DNA from 3 places in the Vibrio sp. R12-SW3-ISO1 genome. Region 2 is predicted to be linked to each of the others. Evidence: predicted binding sites of a transcription regulator. Region 2 holds the regulator's gene; each other region holds the start of a gene.
What was found. Region 2 encodes CRP, which controls carbon source genes, mostly activating them, when cyclic AMP is high. Its sites were predicted from a motif close to TGTGANNNNNNTCACA; they were not measured.
Positions count from the first base shown of each region.

Region 1: a site for CRP is predicted at 1,905-1,920, ahead of ectA (diaminobutyrate acetyltransferase). Genes of this name have one in related genera too.
Region 3: a site for CRP is predicted at 2,073-2,088, ahead of cytR (DNA-binding transcriptional regulator CytR). Genes of this name have one in related genera too.

Region 1 covers NZ_JCBDGK010000006.1:55,155-59,423, reverse strand. Annotated here, with positions in the region: gene ectB (diaminobutyrate--2-oxoglutarate transaminase) at 1-1,219, opposite strand, end outside; gene ectA (diaminobutyrate acetyltransferase) at 1,248-1,805, opposite strand; gene AC6R0R_RS01685 (tetratricopeptide repeat protein) at 2,078-2,899, shown strand; gene gloA2 (SMU1112c/YaeR family gloxylase I-like metalloprotein) at 2,896-3,282, opposite strand; gene AC6R0R_RS01675 (nitroreductase family protein) at 3,516-4,172, shown strand; gene AC6R0R_RS01670 (putative quinol monooxygenase) at 4,182-4,269, shown strand, end outside.
Region 2 covers NZ_JCBDGK010000050.1:123,250-127,518, forward strand. Annotated here, with positions in the region: gene astD (succinylglutamate-semialdehyde dehydrogenase) at 1-1,212, shown strand, start outside; gene AC6R0R_RS16395 (DUF1338 domain-containing protein) at 1,332-2,132, shown strand; gene crp (cAMP-activated global transcriptional regulator CRP) at 2,288-2,920, opposite strand; gene AC6R0R_RS16405 (phosphoribulokinase) at 3,178-4,047, opposite strand.
Region 3 covers NZ_JCBDGK010000044.1:12,978-17,246, forward strand. Annotated here, with positions in the region: gene priA (primosomal protein N') at 1-2,001, shown strand, start outside; gene cytR (DNA-binding transcriptional regulator CytR) at 2,352-3,359, shown strand; gene AC6R0R_RS13425 (SPOR domain-containing protein) at 3,510-4,055, shown strand; gene hslV (ATP-dependent protease subunit HslV) at 4,196-4,269, shown strand, end outside.

The DNA of each region.
Region 1 (4,269 bases), on a different contig from region 2:
CTTCAAAGATGCGTAGACCTTGTTCTAGTTCTTCTTCTGTGATGGTCAGCGGGCAGAAAAACTTCACCACTTCATCGTCAGGCCCTGCTGTCTCGATCACCATGCCAAGCTCAAAACAGTGCTTCGCAATGTCGCTGGCAATGTCGCCGTTGACACACTCAATACCCTGCATCATGCCGCGACCTTTCACTTGCTCAAACAAGTTAGGGTGACGCTTCAAGCTGCGAGTAGTCACTTGCGTCACTTTGTCGGCGCAGTTTTTCACGTGGGCTTCAAACTGTGGATCGGCCCAGTAGGTCTCAAGCGCTTTCGCTGCGGTGACGAAGGCATGGTTGTTACCTCTAAACGTACCGTTGTGCTCACCAGGCTTCCAAATATCCAGTTCCGGACGCAGCAACACGACGGCCATCGGTAAGCCGTAACCACCAATCGACTTCGAGAGCGTCACGATATCTGGGGTGATCCCCGCAGGTTCGAAACTAAAGAAGGTGCCCGTACGGCCACAGCCCGCTTGAATATCATCAACAATCAAGAGAATGCCGTTGGCTTTACACAGTGCGTCGAGTTTTTGTAGCCAAGCGTTAGAGGCCACATTCAACCCCCCTTCACCCTGTACGGTTTCAAGCAGTACAGCGGCAGGTTTGTCCATACCGCTTGAGTTATCTTGCAGCATGGTTTCAAACAGTTTTAAGCCATCAATATCGGCATAACCATCAAACGGAATACGCGTCACTTGGCTCTGCATTTGGCCCATTTCTTGGCGGTGATGCTGGTTACCCGTTGCAGCTAGTGCGCCAGCAGTACAGCCATGAAAACCATTGGTAAAGGCGACAATCGAGCTACGTCCTGTCACTTTACGCGCCAATTTAAGCGCGGCTTCTACCGCGTTTGTGCCCGTTGGGCCAGTAAACTGCAGCTTATAGTTGAGTTCACGCGGCGCAAGGATGATGCGATTAAACGCGTCAAGAAACGCCGCTTTGGCGGTGGAGTGCATGTCTAAACCATGCGTGATGCCATCAGATTCGATGTACTCCAACAAGGCCATTTTTAGTACCGGGTTGTTGTGGCCATAGTTCAATGAGCCCGCACCGGCTAAGAAATCGAGATAGCGCTCGCCCCCTTCAGTTTCTAGCCAGCAACCTTTGGCTTTGGTGAATACCACCGGAAAGTTGTTTGAATATGAACGTACTTTTGATTCTTGCTTATTAAAAATATCCATAATAAGACCGTTTGGGTTCCTCAATTATTTATTGGGACGAGTGTGCGTGAGCACGAGAAAGTGGGATGCGATACAAATACTCAGTATCGTGCTCCCCTTTAAAATGGGTGTTTTGGTCCAAGAAAACCGAAACCTCACCGCGCTTGCCATGACGTTTGTCCAGCTTTTCGAACAACATCCACGACGCCGTATTGTTCTTTGTTATCGTCGTTTCTATCGCGTTGATGTCGGACAAGGTGTCACGAGCGAGCAGGCGGTCTAACATTTTCGAAGCGATGCCTTTACCTCGGTGATCGCTCGATACCGCCACTTGCCAAACAAACAGCACATCTGGCTGTTGTGGCTTGCGGTAGGCAGAGATAAATCCAGCCACCTCATCATCAATCTCAACCAAAATGCAGGTGTCCGCAAAGTGGGTAGACTGAAGAAAGTTACAGTACGAAGAGTTAACATCCAGTGGCGGACAATCTTTGATGAGTTGGAAAATCTGGTCGCCATCGGTATCACTCGGCTCTCTAAACCGCCACGTTGGGCGTTGGGGTTGTGTAATTTCCGGATACATAACCCAGGGCGCTGACGTAATCATGTGCAGATACATTTCCTTTGAACTCTAATTAAATTCGCCATCATTATGAGCAAAATCCGCCACCAAAAATCAAATCTGACGCCGAATCAACCGCATTTTTGTGATAAAGGTCACACAATTAACAATTGCACATAAAGTTTAACAATGGTTAGTGCACTAAATTATTTCATTCAGAGTATCATGTCGCGCGCGTCTATGATTAACTATGCTTATATTTATCCTAAGTGACTCGATTGGAACCCCCGATGATTCGAACCCTAATTAGTTTTCTCATGCTCCTCTCACTGAGTTTCCCTACCCTCGCGGAGCAAGAAAAATACTCCGACTCCGAGATGCTCGATCGCCCGCTAATGGAGCGCTATATCCTCGATGAGCTCAAAGCTCTGCGCCAAGATCAACAAGATTTAGAGCGCCGCTTGGTGGTTCAAATTACCGACCGAGAACTCGAAGTGGCCGACAAATCCCTCAACTACGCCAACGTCACCGTGACCTACTTTTTCTACATCATCGCCGGTGTCGCGTCGTTGATTGCCTTTGTTGGTTGGCAATCTCTGCGAGAGTTCAAGCACAACACCAAAGACATGGCCGATAAACGACTCGATGCGATTGCCAAAGAGTACGAGAAGAAATTCAGTGCATTGGAACGCGATCTAAAACGTAAGACGCGCGTGATCAGTGAAAACAACAAAGAGATTGAAAAGATTAATGAAATCCACAACTTATGGCTAAGGGCGCAAAGTATGCCGACCGCCGAGCAGCGAATTGATGTGTATGATGAGATCTTGACCATGCGACCGGGCGATCTTGAAGCGCTGACCTACAAGGCAGATGCAGCGATGGAAATTCGCGAGTACCACTGGGCGTTGAGTCTGTGTAATCGTGTCCTTAACCTCGACAACAATAATGGCCCTGCACTCTATCAGCGTGCTTGTGCCTACTCTCGTTTGGGGATTGAAGAGCAGGCAATTCTGGATCTGGAATTGGCGATTGAATCAAGTCCTTCGATTCGAGAATTGATCAATACGGAGCCGGATTTGGAGGGGCTACATGGCAACCCACGCTTTGATGCCCTGCTCCTCGATGAGCACCACTAAGCTTGATAGATTTCCAGCGGTAAACCATCGGGATCTTGAAAGAATGTGAAGGCTTTACCTGTGAACTCATCCACTCGGATGGGTTCCACCTCTACCCCTTGCTCTGTTAAATATTGCCCATACGCCTCAACGTCATCCACGACAAAGGCTAAATGACGCAATCCACGCGCTTCAGGTCGGGTTGGTCTTTCAGGCGGTGACGGAAAGGAAAAGAGCTCAATTTGACCACCACCAGGCAAAGCCAAATCCAGTTTGTAGGAGGCTCTTTCCGCTCGATAGTTTTCCGCGATCACTTCAAATCCTAACACCTGTGTGTAGAACGCTTTCGACGTCGAATAGTCAGAGCAGATAATGGCGACATGGTGGAACCCTTTGATAGACATCAGTCATTTTTCCTTATTTTTTCAGTGTCCTAGAAAGATTATGGACGATTGCGTCCAAAGTGATTGGACAGGATGACACTTTTTCCATTCATAGACCGCGCTTATAGTAACGCCATCGCTTCGCTGCCTCAACGCAGCGCAGAAAACCTTTTGATAAGCGGGCCAAGTGATGGTTGACCATTGTGAACATCAGCCCTAGTCATCAGTACAACATAGACAATTTAGGAGCCAACATGACTCACCCAATCATTCAAGATTTGAACTCTCGTTATACCGCGAAAAAATACGACCCGAGCAAACGTATCTCGGCAGAAGATATGGCGGTGATCAAAGAAGCATTGCGTTTATCGGCCTCGTCAATCAACTCTCAACCTTGGAAGTTCATCGTTGTTGAGTCTGACGAAGCGAAGCAGCGTTTTCATAATACGTTCGCGAACATGCACCAATTTAACCAACCGCATGCGACCGCGGCCTCACACACCATCTTGTTTGCTTACGATCCTAAGTTCACCAAGGAGAAGTTCGCCAAACGTGTTGACGCTGAAGTCACCTCAGGCCACCTACCTGCTGACATGTACGATGCGTTTATGGGTGCCTATGCGTTTGCTGACATGAACACCGATGAGACCGGCTTCAATGGTCACTGGACCAAAGCCCAAATCTACCTAGCCCTGGGCAATATTCTTCACACCTTAGCTCGCCTTGGCATTGATTCTACGCCAATGGAAGGAGTGGACCCGGCATTGATTGGTGAAGAGTTTAAACAAGAGCTCGACGGTCACGTGGTAGAGGTCGCACTTGCGATGGGTTACCACCTAGACGGTGAAGACTATAACCACGGCTTGCCTAAAGCGCGCTTGGCGCTAGACGATGTAATCACCACGTTGTAAGGCATCAAAATGACTGAACAACCCGTTACTGTCGTCGCCAATGTGATCGCCAAAGCGAACGATATTGAACAGGTAGAGGGCGCTCTGGCCAAGTTAG
Region 2 (4,269 bases):
ATTGCCAAAGAGACCGGCAAGCCGTTGTGGGAAACGCGCACAGAAGCCGCGGCCATGGCGGGTAAAATTGCCATCTCTATTCGCGCTTATCATGATCGCACAGGCGAAAGTACCCGTGAAGCGGCGGGTAACCAAATTGTGCTGCGCCATCGCCCGTTGGGTGTGATGGCGGTGTTTGGTCCGTATAACTTCCCGTGTCATTTGCCCAATGGTCACATTGTCCCAGCACTGCTGGCGGGCAATACTGTGGTGTTCAAGCCGTCAGAGCAAACGCCGCTGACCGGTGAACTAGCGATGAAGCTGTGGCAACAAGCTGGATTGCCTGCGGGCGTGATCAATTTAGTCCAAGGGGGCAAAGAGACGGGCATTGCGCTAGCAGAGTCGAAAGGCATTGATGGCCTGCTGTTTACTGGTAGCGCCAATACAGGTCATCTGCTGCATCGCCAATTTGCCGGTCAGCCAGACAAGATGCTGGCACTGGAGATGGGCGGCAACAACCCTATGGTCATCAGTGAGCACTACGGTGAGCTGGACGCGACGGTCTACACCATTTTGCAATCGGCCTTTATCAGTGCTGGGCAGCGCTGTACCTGCGCGCGTCGTCTCTATGTGCCTGTGGGCGACAAAGGCGATGCTTTGGTTAATCGCTTGGTTGAGGCCACACGCAAGCTGCGCGTCGATCAGCCGTTTGCAGAGCCAGCGCCTTTTATGGGCCCACAAATTTCGAAAGCTGCGGCACACTTTATCCTCAACGCACAGGCGAACTTGCAGAGCCTTGGTGGTGTGAGCTTGGTGGAAGCGAAAGCGGGCGAGGCAGCGTTTGTCACTCCGGGGATTATTGATGTCACGGCCATCGACGCGCTGCCAGATGAAGAGTATTTTGGCCCGCTGCTGCAAGTGGTGCGTTATCAAGGTCTTGAGCGCGCGGTTGAGCTGGCCAATGACACCCGCTTTGGCCTCTCTGCTGGGCTGGTGTCCACCGATGATGATGAGTGGGCCTACTTTGTTGACCACATTCGTGCAGGGATCGTCAATCGCAACCGCCAATTAACTGGGGCGAGTGGCGATGCGCCGTTTGGCGGACCGGGCGCCTCGGGCAACCTTCGCCCAAGTGCTTACTACGCTGCGGACTATTGCGCTTACCCTATGGCATCGATGGAAGGCGAGCACACCTTGCTGCCTGAGGCGTTAAGCCCGGGTGTAGAACTGTAAGAGGCACCTTGGGCTCACTTGGAGCCCAAGGTGTTCGATTCATTGCTAGGTTTGTGATTAAGCCATTCTTTTAAAGAACTAGCTTTACGATTCAGCTTCACGATTAACATGGAGACGTTATGACGCCTGCTCAACTGTTCGATTTACTGTGGCAAGACTATATTTCCCGTCTATGCCCTCAAGCGGCCAAGGTTCATCAGCTTTTAGAAGAAGATGAGCCGCTGATCAATGACCATATTGCGCTGCGCACCTTTAACATCGCGCCGCTCGGTATCGAGACATTGGCTGCGCCATTTATTGCGCTGGGTTACCAAGCGTGTGGTGATTATCTTTTTGAGAGCAAACACTTGGTCGCCAAGCACTACGAGCACGCCGATCCGACGTTGCCAAAAGTGTTCATCAGTGAGCTGAAAGTCGAAGAGTGCTCAGCGCCGCTGCAACGCATTGTCAGCAAGCTGGTGGCACAAGTGGAGGCATCCGCACTGCAAAGCCATGAGTTTTTGTATGCGGGCCGTTTGTGGGATCTCAGCTATGAAGATTTTCAAACCCTCGCCCAAGAGAGTGAGTACGCAGCATGGCTTGCGGCGCACGGCTATGGGGCTAACCATTTCACCGTAAGCGTTAATCAGCTCAAGGCATTTGACGAGGTCGCGGCGGTGAATGAGCACCTGCGCCAAGCGGGTTTTGTCATCAATGAGTCGGGCGGCGAAGTGAAAGGCTCACCAGAGGTACTGCTTGAGCAATCGTCCACCATGGCAGACAAAGTCGAGGTGAGCTTTAGTGACGGTACGCAAGTGACCCCAGGTGGCTTCTACGAATTCGCCAAACGCTATCCGATGAGTAATGGTGAGCTCTACCCAGGGTTTGTCGCGGCTTCAGCGGATAAGATATTTGAGAGTACGGATGGGGGAAGTTCCTAGTGCCTAGTTGCTAGTTCCTAGAGGGGGGCTGGTGAAATGGGTGATGGGTAATAGGTAGTGGTAAATAAAAAGCCACCGCTGGTAGACAGGGTGGCTTTCTTAATCTTTAAAGGTTTTCTCTAGGAACTAGCCACTAGGAACTCGCCTCTAATACCCTATCGCGTGCCGTAGACGACGATGGTTTTACCGTGGGCGGAGATCAGGTTTTGCTCTTCAAGCATCTTCAAGATACGGCCAACGGTCTCGCGTGAACAGCCGACAATCTGACCGATCTCTTGACGAGTGATCTTGATTTGCATGCCGTCTGGGTGCGTCATTGCATCTGGCTGTTTCGCTAGGTTAAGTAGCGTTTGCGCGATGCGGCCTGTCACGTCTAGGAAGGCGAGGTCACCGACTTTCTGGCTCGTCACTTGTAGGCGGCTTGCCATTTGCGCAGATAGACGCATTAGGATGTCAGGGTTGACTTGGATAAGCTGACGGAACTTCTTGAATGAGATCTCTGCAACTTCACAAGGTGATTTAGCGCGAACCCAAGCGGTACGCTCTTGATCTTCTTCAAATAGACCAAGTTCACCGATAAAGTCACCTTGGTTTAGGTAAGAAAGGATCATTTCCTTACCTTCTTCGTCTTTAATCAGTACCGCCACAGAGCCTTTGACGATGTAGTAAAGCGTCTCTGCTTTCTCACCGGCGTGGATCAATGTGCTTTTTGATGGGTACTTATGAATATGACAATGTGACAGGAACCACTCTAATGTTGGATCGGTTTGAGGTTTACCTAGAACCATAATATCTCACTTCCTCTGCAGGGTACGCTTGCCGCTTTCCATTTTTGTCGCGCCAGTAAAAGGCGCGAAGCCTTGAACAAGGCTTTTTAGGATAAGAGCACTTATTCAATGCTGCAAGCCATCTTTGTTTCGGTTACAAATAGTAGCCTTTTTCAAAAGGGATTTCTTGATTTTAATCGTGTCAAGTTGGTGATTGTTTACGCAAAAATGTGCACATGATCACGGTATGACAAGTAAACGGGTCTTAGGACTGATCGCTAGCCAATTTTACCCGTCTCGATAAGCTGCTGTAGGATAGGTCTGACGATGAGCTCCATCGCAAAACTCATCTTACCCCCCGGCACGACAATAGTGTTGTGGCGCGACATGAAAGAGCCATCAATCATAGCGAGCAGATATGGGAAGTCGACCTGTTTGATGCCGCGCAGGCGGATCACCACAAAGCTTTCATCTAAACTTGGGATGCCTTTAGCGTTAAGTGGGTTGGACGTATCGACGGTCGGCACGCGTTGGAAGTTGATGTGGGTACGCGAAAATTGCGGGGTAATGTAGTTGAGGTAGTCATCCATCGAGCGGACAATCGAGTCCATTACCGCTTCGCGTGAGTGACCGCGATCGCGCGTGTCACGGACGAATTTTTGAATCCACTCCAAGTTCACAATCGGCACCATGCCAATCAAAAAGTCGACGTGTTGGGCGACGTTGACCTCACCATCCACCACGCCGCCATGCAGTCCTTCGTAGAACAGCACGTCAGAATTTTCCGGCAAATCTTGCCACGGCGTGAAGGTACCCGGCATTTGATTGTAGGGCACGGCTTCATCGAAGGTGTGCAAGTAGCGACGAATTTGCCCTGTGCCTTCATTGCCATACTGCTTAAAAAACTCAGACAGCGCAGGGAAGTCGTTCGCCTGCGGACCAAAGTAGCTGATGTGGCGTCCTTGCTCGCGCGCTTTGCGGATCTCGACATCCATTTCTGGGCGCGTAAAGCGGTGGAAACTGTCCCCTTCCACCCAAGCCGGTTTCACGCGCATCATGTTAAACATTTTGCGAAACGCTTCAGAGGTCGTGGTTGTGCCCGCACCGGAAGAGCCCGTTACGGCAATAATGGGGTGTTTTGCTGACATGACAAACCTTATGTGTAATACCTGTCCTTGTATGTTCGCACTATATCACCAAAACGAAGGCGAGTGTGCCCCTTGAGCAGTTTGCTACTCGTCAGTATTCTTATTTTCGCAAGTTGCATTTTAACTACGTAGTATAATGAGAAGGGAAGTACTTTATTGATATGTTAATACTCTATATACTGCATATCTTTGTGATTGATGCAGTATGATCGGGCGTGCTTA
Region 3 (4,269 bases), on a different contig from region 2:
CTCGACAGTCAACCTGTTTGGCCCGACTCGTTATATACCTTGTTGCACTGGTGCAGCCACTTTTACCAATATCCACTTGGCGACACCTTAGCCAATGCGATGCCCAGCGCCCTGCGTAAGGGAAAACCGGCCGACTTTACCGCCGTGGTGGAATGGCAACTGACGCCAACCGGACGCGATCAATTGATGCATGGGTTTGGCCGAGCGGTTAAGCAAGCCAAAGTGATGCAGATGCTGCAACACGGACCGACGTCACACCAACGTTTTATTGATGAAGAGGTCAGCACTAGTGTGCTGCGCGCGTTGACAGACAAAGGTTGGATTGAGTCGATTGAGCGCAAGCCTCATTTTGCTAAGTGGGGTGCTGACATTGAAGCCGATGTCGAGAAACCAAAGCTGAATGAAGAGCAAGCGATCGCCATCGCGACGGTCAACAGTTTCAGCGGTTTTGGCTGCTTTTTGCTCGAAGGGGTGACCGGTTCAGGTAAAACCGAGGTGTACCTCAACATGATTAAGCCAGTCCTCGAACGGGGTCAGCAGGCTTTGGTGTTGGTGCCGGAAATCGGCCTGACGCCGCAAACCATTAATCGCTTTCGAAAGCGTTTTAACGTGCCGATTGAGGTAGTCCATTCTGGATTGAATGACACCGAGCGCCTCAATGCCTGGTTGTGCGCGCGCGATAAAGTGGCCGGCATTGTGATTGGGACGCGATCTGCATTGCTGACGCCTTTTGCTGATCTGGGCATTATTATTGTCGATGAAGAGCACGATAGCTCTTACAAGCAGCAAGATAGCTTGCGCTACCATGCGCGCGATGTGGCGGTCATGCGCGCCAACAAAGAGCAGATCCCGATTGTGCTTGGTTCAGCAACGCCCGCGTTAGAAACGCTGCACAATGCGCTGTCTGGCAAATATCATCATCTGCATTTGTCTCGCCGAGCAGGCAGTGCGGTGCCCACCACCAATCAAGTGATTGACGTCAAAGGGCTCTATTTAGAGGGGGGCCTCTCTGCGCCACTGATCGCTCAAATGCGCAAGCACCTCAACGCAGGCAATCAGGTGATGCTGTTTTTAAATCGACGCGGCTTTTCCCCGGCTCTGATGTGTCACGAATGTGGCTGGATCGCGGAATGCAAGCGCTGCGACGCCTACTACACCTACCATCAGCACAGCAGCGAAATTCGCTGTCACCACTGTGGCTCTCAGCAGCCGACGATCCACCAGTGCCAAGGGTGTGGTTCCACTCAACTGGTCACTGTTGGGGTGGGAACCGAGCAGCTAGAGAAACAACTGCATACGCTCTTTCCAGAGCAGAAAACCATTCGTATTGACCGCGACAGCACGCGGCGCAAAGGCAGCCTAGAAGAGGCGTTAAGCGCCATTCGACGCGGTGAATATCAGATTCTGATCGGCACGCAAATGCTCGCCAAAGGGCACCATTTCCCGGATGTGACGCTGGTGGCGCTGTTGGATGTCGATGGCTCACTCTACAGCAGCGACTTTCGAGCCTCTGAGCGTTTAGCCCAGCTATTCATTCAGGTGGCAGGCCGAGCGGGGCGTGCCAGTAAACCCGGTGAAGTGTTGTTGCAAACCCACCACCCAGAGCACAGCCTATTGCAAGCACTGTTGAAAAAGAGTTATCGGGACTTCGCCGAGGTGGCCTTAGCAGAGCGAAAACTGGCGGCGTTGCCCCCGTATTCGTTTTTAACGCTGTTTCGTGCGGAGGCGAACCAATCTGAGCTGGTGGAAGAGTTCCTACGCCAAGTCCGCTTTACTTTAGAATCCCACCCTCTGTTTGATTCCGGCTGCATGGTGCTGGGCCCGACACCCGCCCCGCTTGCCAAACGTGCGGGTAAGTTCCGTTGGCAATTACTGCTGCAAACCGAGCAGCGCTCGTTAATGCAAAAGCTGCTAGCCAGTGCTAAGCCGGCTATCGAGTTGCTGCCGAGCGCGAAAAAGGTCCGTTGGTCGGTCGATATCGAGCCTCAAGACTTGAGCTAACACGCCGATTAGTTTAAATAGGGGCAGGGACGATAGGCGCTGTGAGCTGATTTCGTTCTTTTTCATTTATTTGTGATCTGGCTCTCTTTTATAGTTCGGGTTTTGTTAAATATCCCGTAACTTTCTGTTTCGAAATGAATAAACTAGTTGTTTGGAAAGGGATAGGCGAAGCGAACCTTGGCAAGAGCCAAACGATTGCTTTTCGCTGCCAATAAGAGTGGGCATCAGCCTACCATCATCATAAGCGGTGCAGGATTGACCCCGTCATCACCACACCAGACGCTATGATCAAGGCAACAAGGTTTAGGTGGCTAAAGCGCTACATCTTTAATTAAGAGGGTTAATAACTTATGGCGACAATGAAGGATGTTGCCCAGCTTGCGGGAGTGTCGACGGCGACGGTATCACGGGCGTTGATGAATCCCGAGAAAGTCTCTTCTGCGACGAGAAAACGCGTCGAAGAGGCGGTGCTTGAAGCTGGCTACTCACCCAACTCGCTGGCGCGCAATCTGCGTAGAAACGAATCAAAGACCATCATCGCGATCATCCCAGACATTTGCGATCCCTATTACACCGAAATCATTCGTGGCATTGAAGATGCGGCTATGGAGCACGGTTACATCGTATTGCTTGGGGACAGCGGCCAACAAAGAAAGCGTGAAAGCTCTTTTGTGAACTTGGTATTCACTAAGCAGGCCGATGGCATGCTGCTGCTCGGTACGGATTTACCGTTTGATGTTAGCAAGGCAGAACAAAAGAATCTGCCGCCGATGGTCATGGCGTGCGAATTTGCGCCTGAGTTAGAGTTGCCCACCGTGCATATTGATAACCTCACTTCCGCATTTGAAGCGGTCAACTACCTGACTCAGATGGGGCATCGCCGTGTCGCGCAGATTTCGGGGCCAGAGAGTGCTCTACTGTGTCAGTTCCGTCACCAGGGTTATCAACAAGCGTTGCGCCGCGCAGGCCTAACGATGAACGAACACTATTGCGCAGAAGGCAACTTCACATTTGAAGATGGTGCGAAGGCGATTCGTCAGTTGTTGGCCTTATCTGAGCCGCCGACAGCGGTTTTTTGTCACAATGATATGATGGCGATTGGCGCGATTCAGGAAGCGAAAAAGCTCGGACTTCGCGTGCCACAAGATCTATCGGTTGTGGGTTTTGATGACATTCAGTTTGCGCAATACTGCGATCCACCACTCACGACGATTTCTCAGCCGCGTTATGAAATCGGGCGTCAGGCGATGCTGATGATGCTTGAGATCCTCCGTGGCCACGACGTGCGTGCCGGCTCTCGACTGCTCGAAACAGAACTGGTGATTCGAGATAGCGCCGCGCCGCCGCGCGTCCTCTAGACGACTTGAACGGTCATTGAACCGCCGGTCGCCCTGGCTGCGCCACTTTGCGGCCAGTTTTGCTGAGCCGCTTCCAATTCCGGTCTGTCCTCACACACAAATCTGCTTTAACATAGCGAGCAGTTGTATTAAATGGTTTGATAATCAGTTGTGGCGAATAGAGATTACGTAAAGCGCGGCAGTAGCCGTAAGCCGACTAAAAAAGCCGCCCCGCGCCGCAAGAAACCGTGGCGCAGTGGTTTGTTGGCCATCGTCTTGGTCTCGGCGTTCGGTTATGGGTTGTATCTACTCAGTAGCGATCCTGAGCCGCCTGCGCCGGTGGTTCAATCCGCGAAGCCTACCCCGAAACCCAAAGTGAAAAGCAGCCAAACTCTCCCTCCTCCGCCAGAAGAGAAGTGGGACTATGTCGAGTCGTTGCCGAGTCGTGAAGTGGAAGTGACAGCCAAAGAGCTGGTGGTGTCTGAGATTCCCTACATCATGCAGTGCGGCGCGTATAAAACCGCGCAGCAAGCTGAAGCGCGTAAGCTGGATATTGCTTTCCAAGGCATCAACAGCAAAATTCGCAAAAAAGAAGACAGCAGTTGGTATCGTGTGGTGCTTGGCCCATACAAATTTAAGCGTGACGCAGAGCGTGATAAGCACAAGTTACAGCGCGCCAAAATCGAGCCTTGTGCGATTTGGAAAGAAGCACAATAAACGCCGACGTCTAATGCGTTCAAAGTAAAAACATCGCCCCGGCTTCTTGTCGGGGCGATGTCTTTTCTACCCTTGAATTCTGTTTTTCATAGCCTCATATAAAGACTAACATCCAAATGAATAAAGTATGAGGCCCCACCGTGACTACCATTGTATCCGTACGTCGTAACAACAAAGTCGTCATTGCTGGTGATGGACAAGTATCACTGGGTAA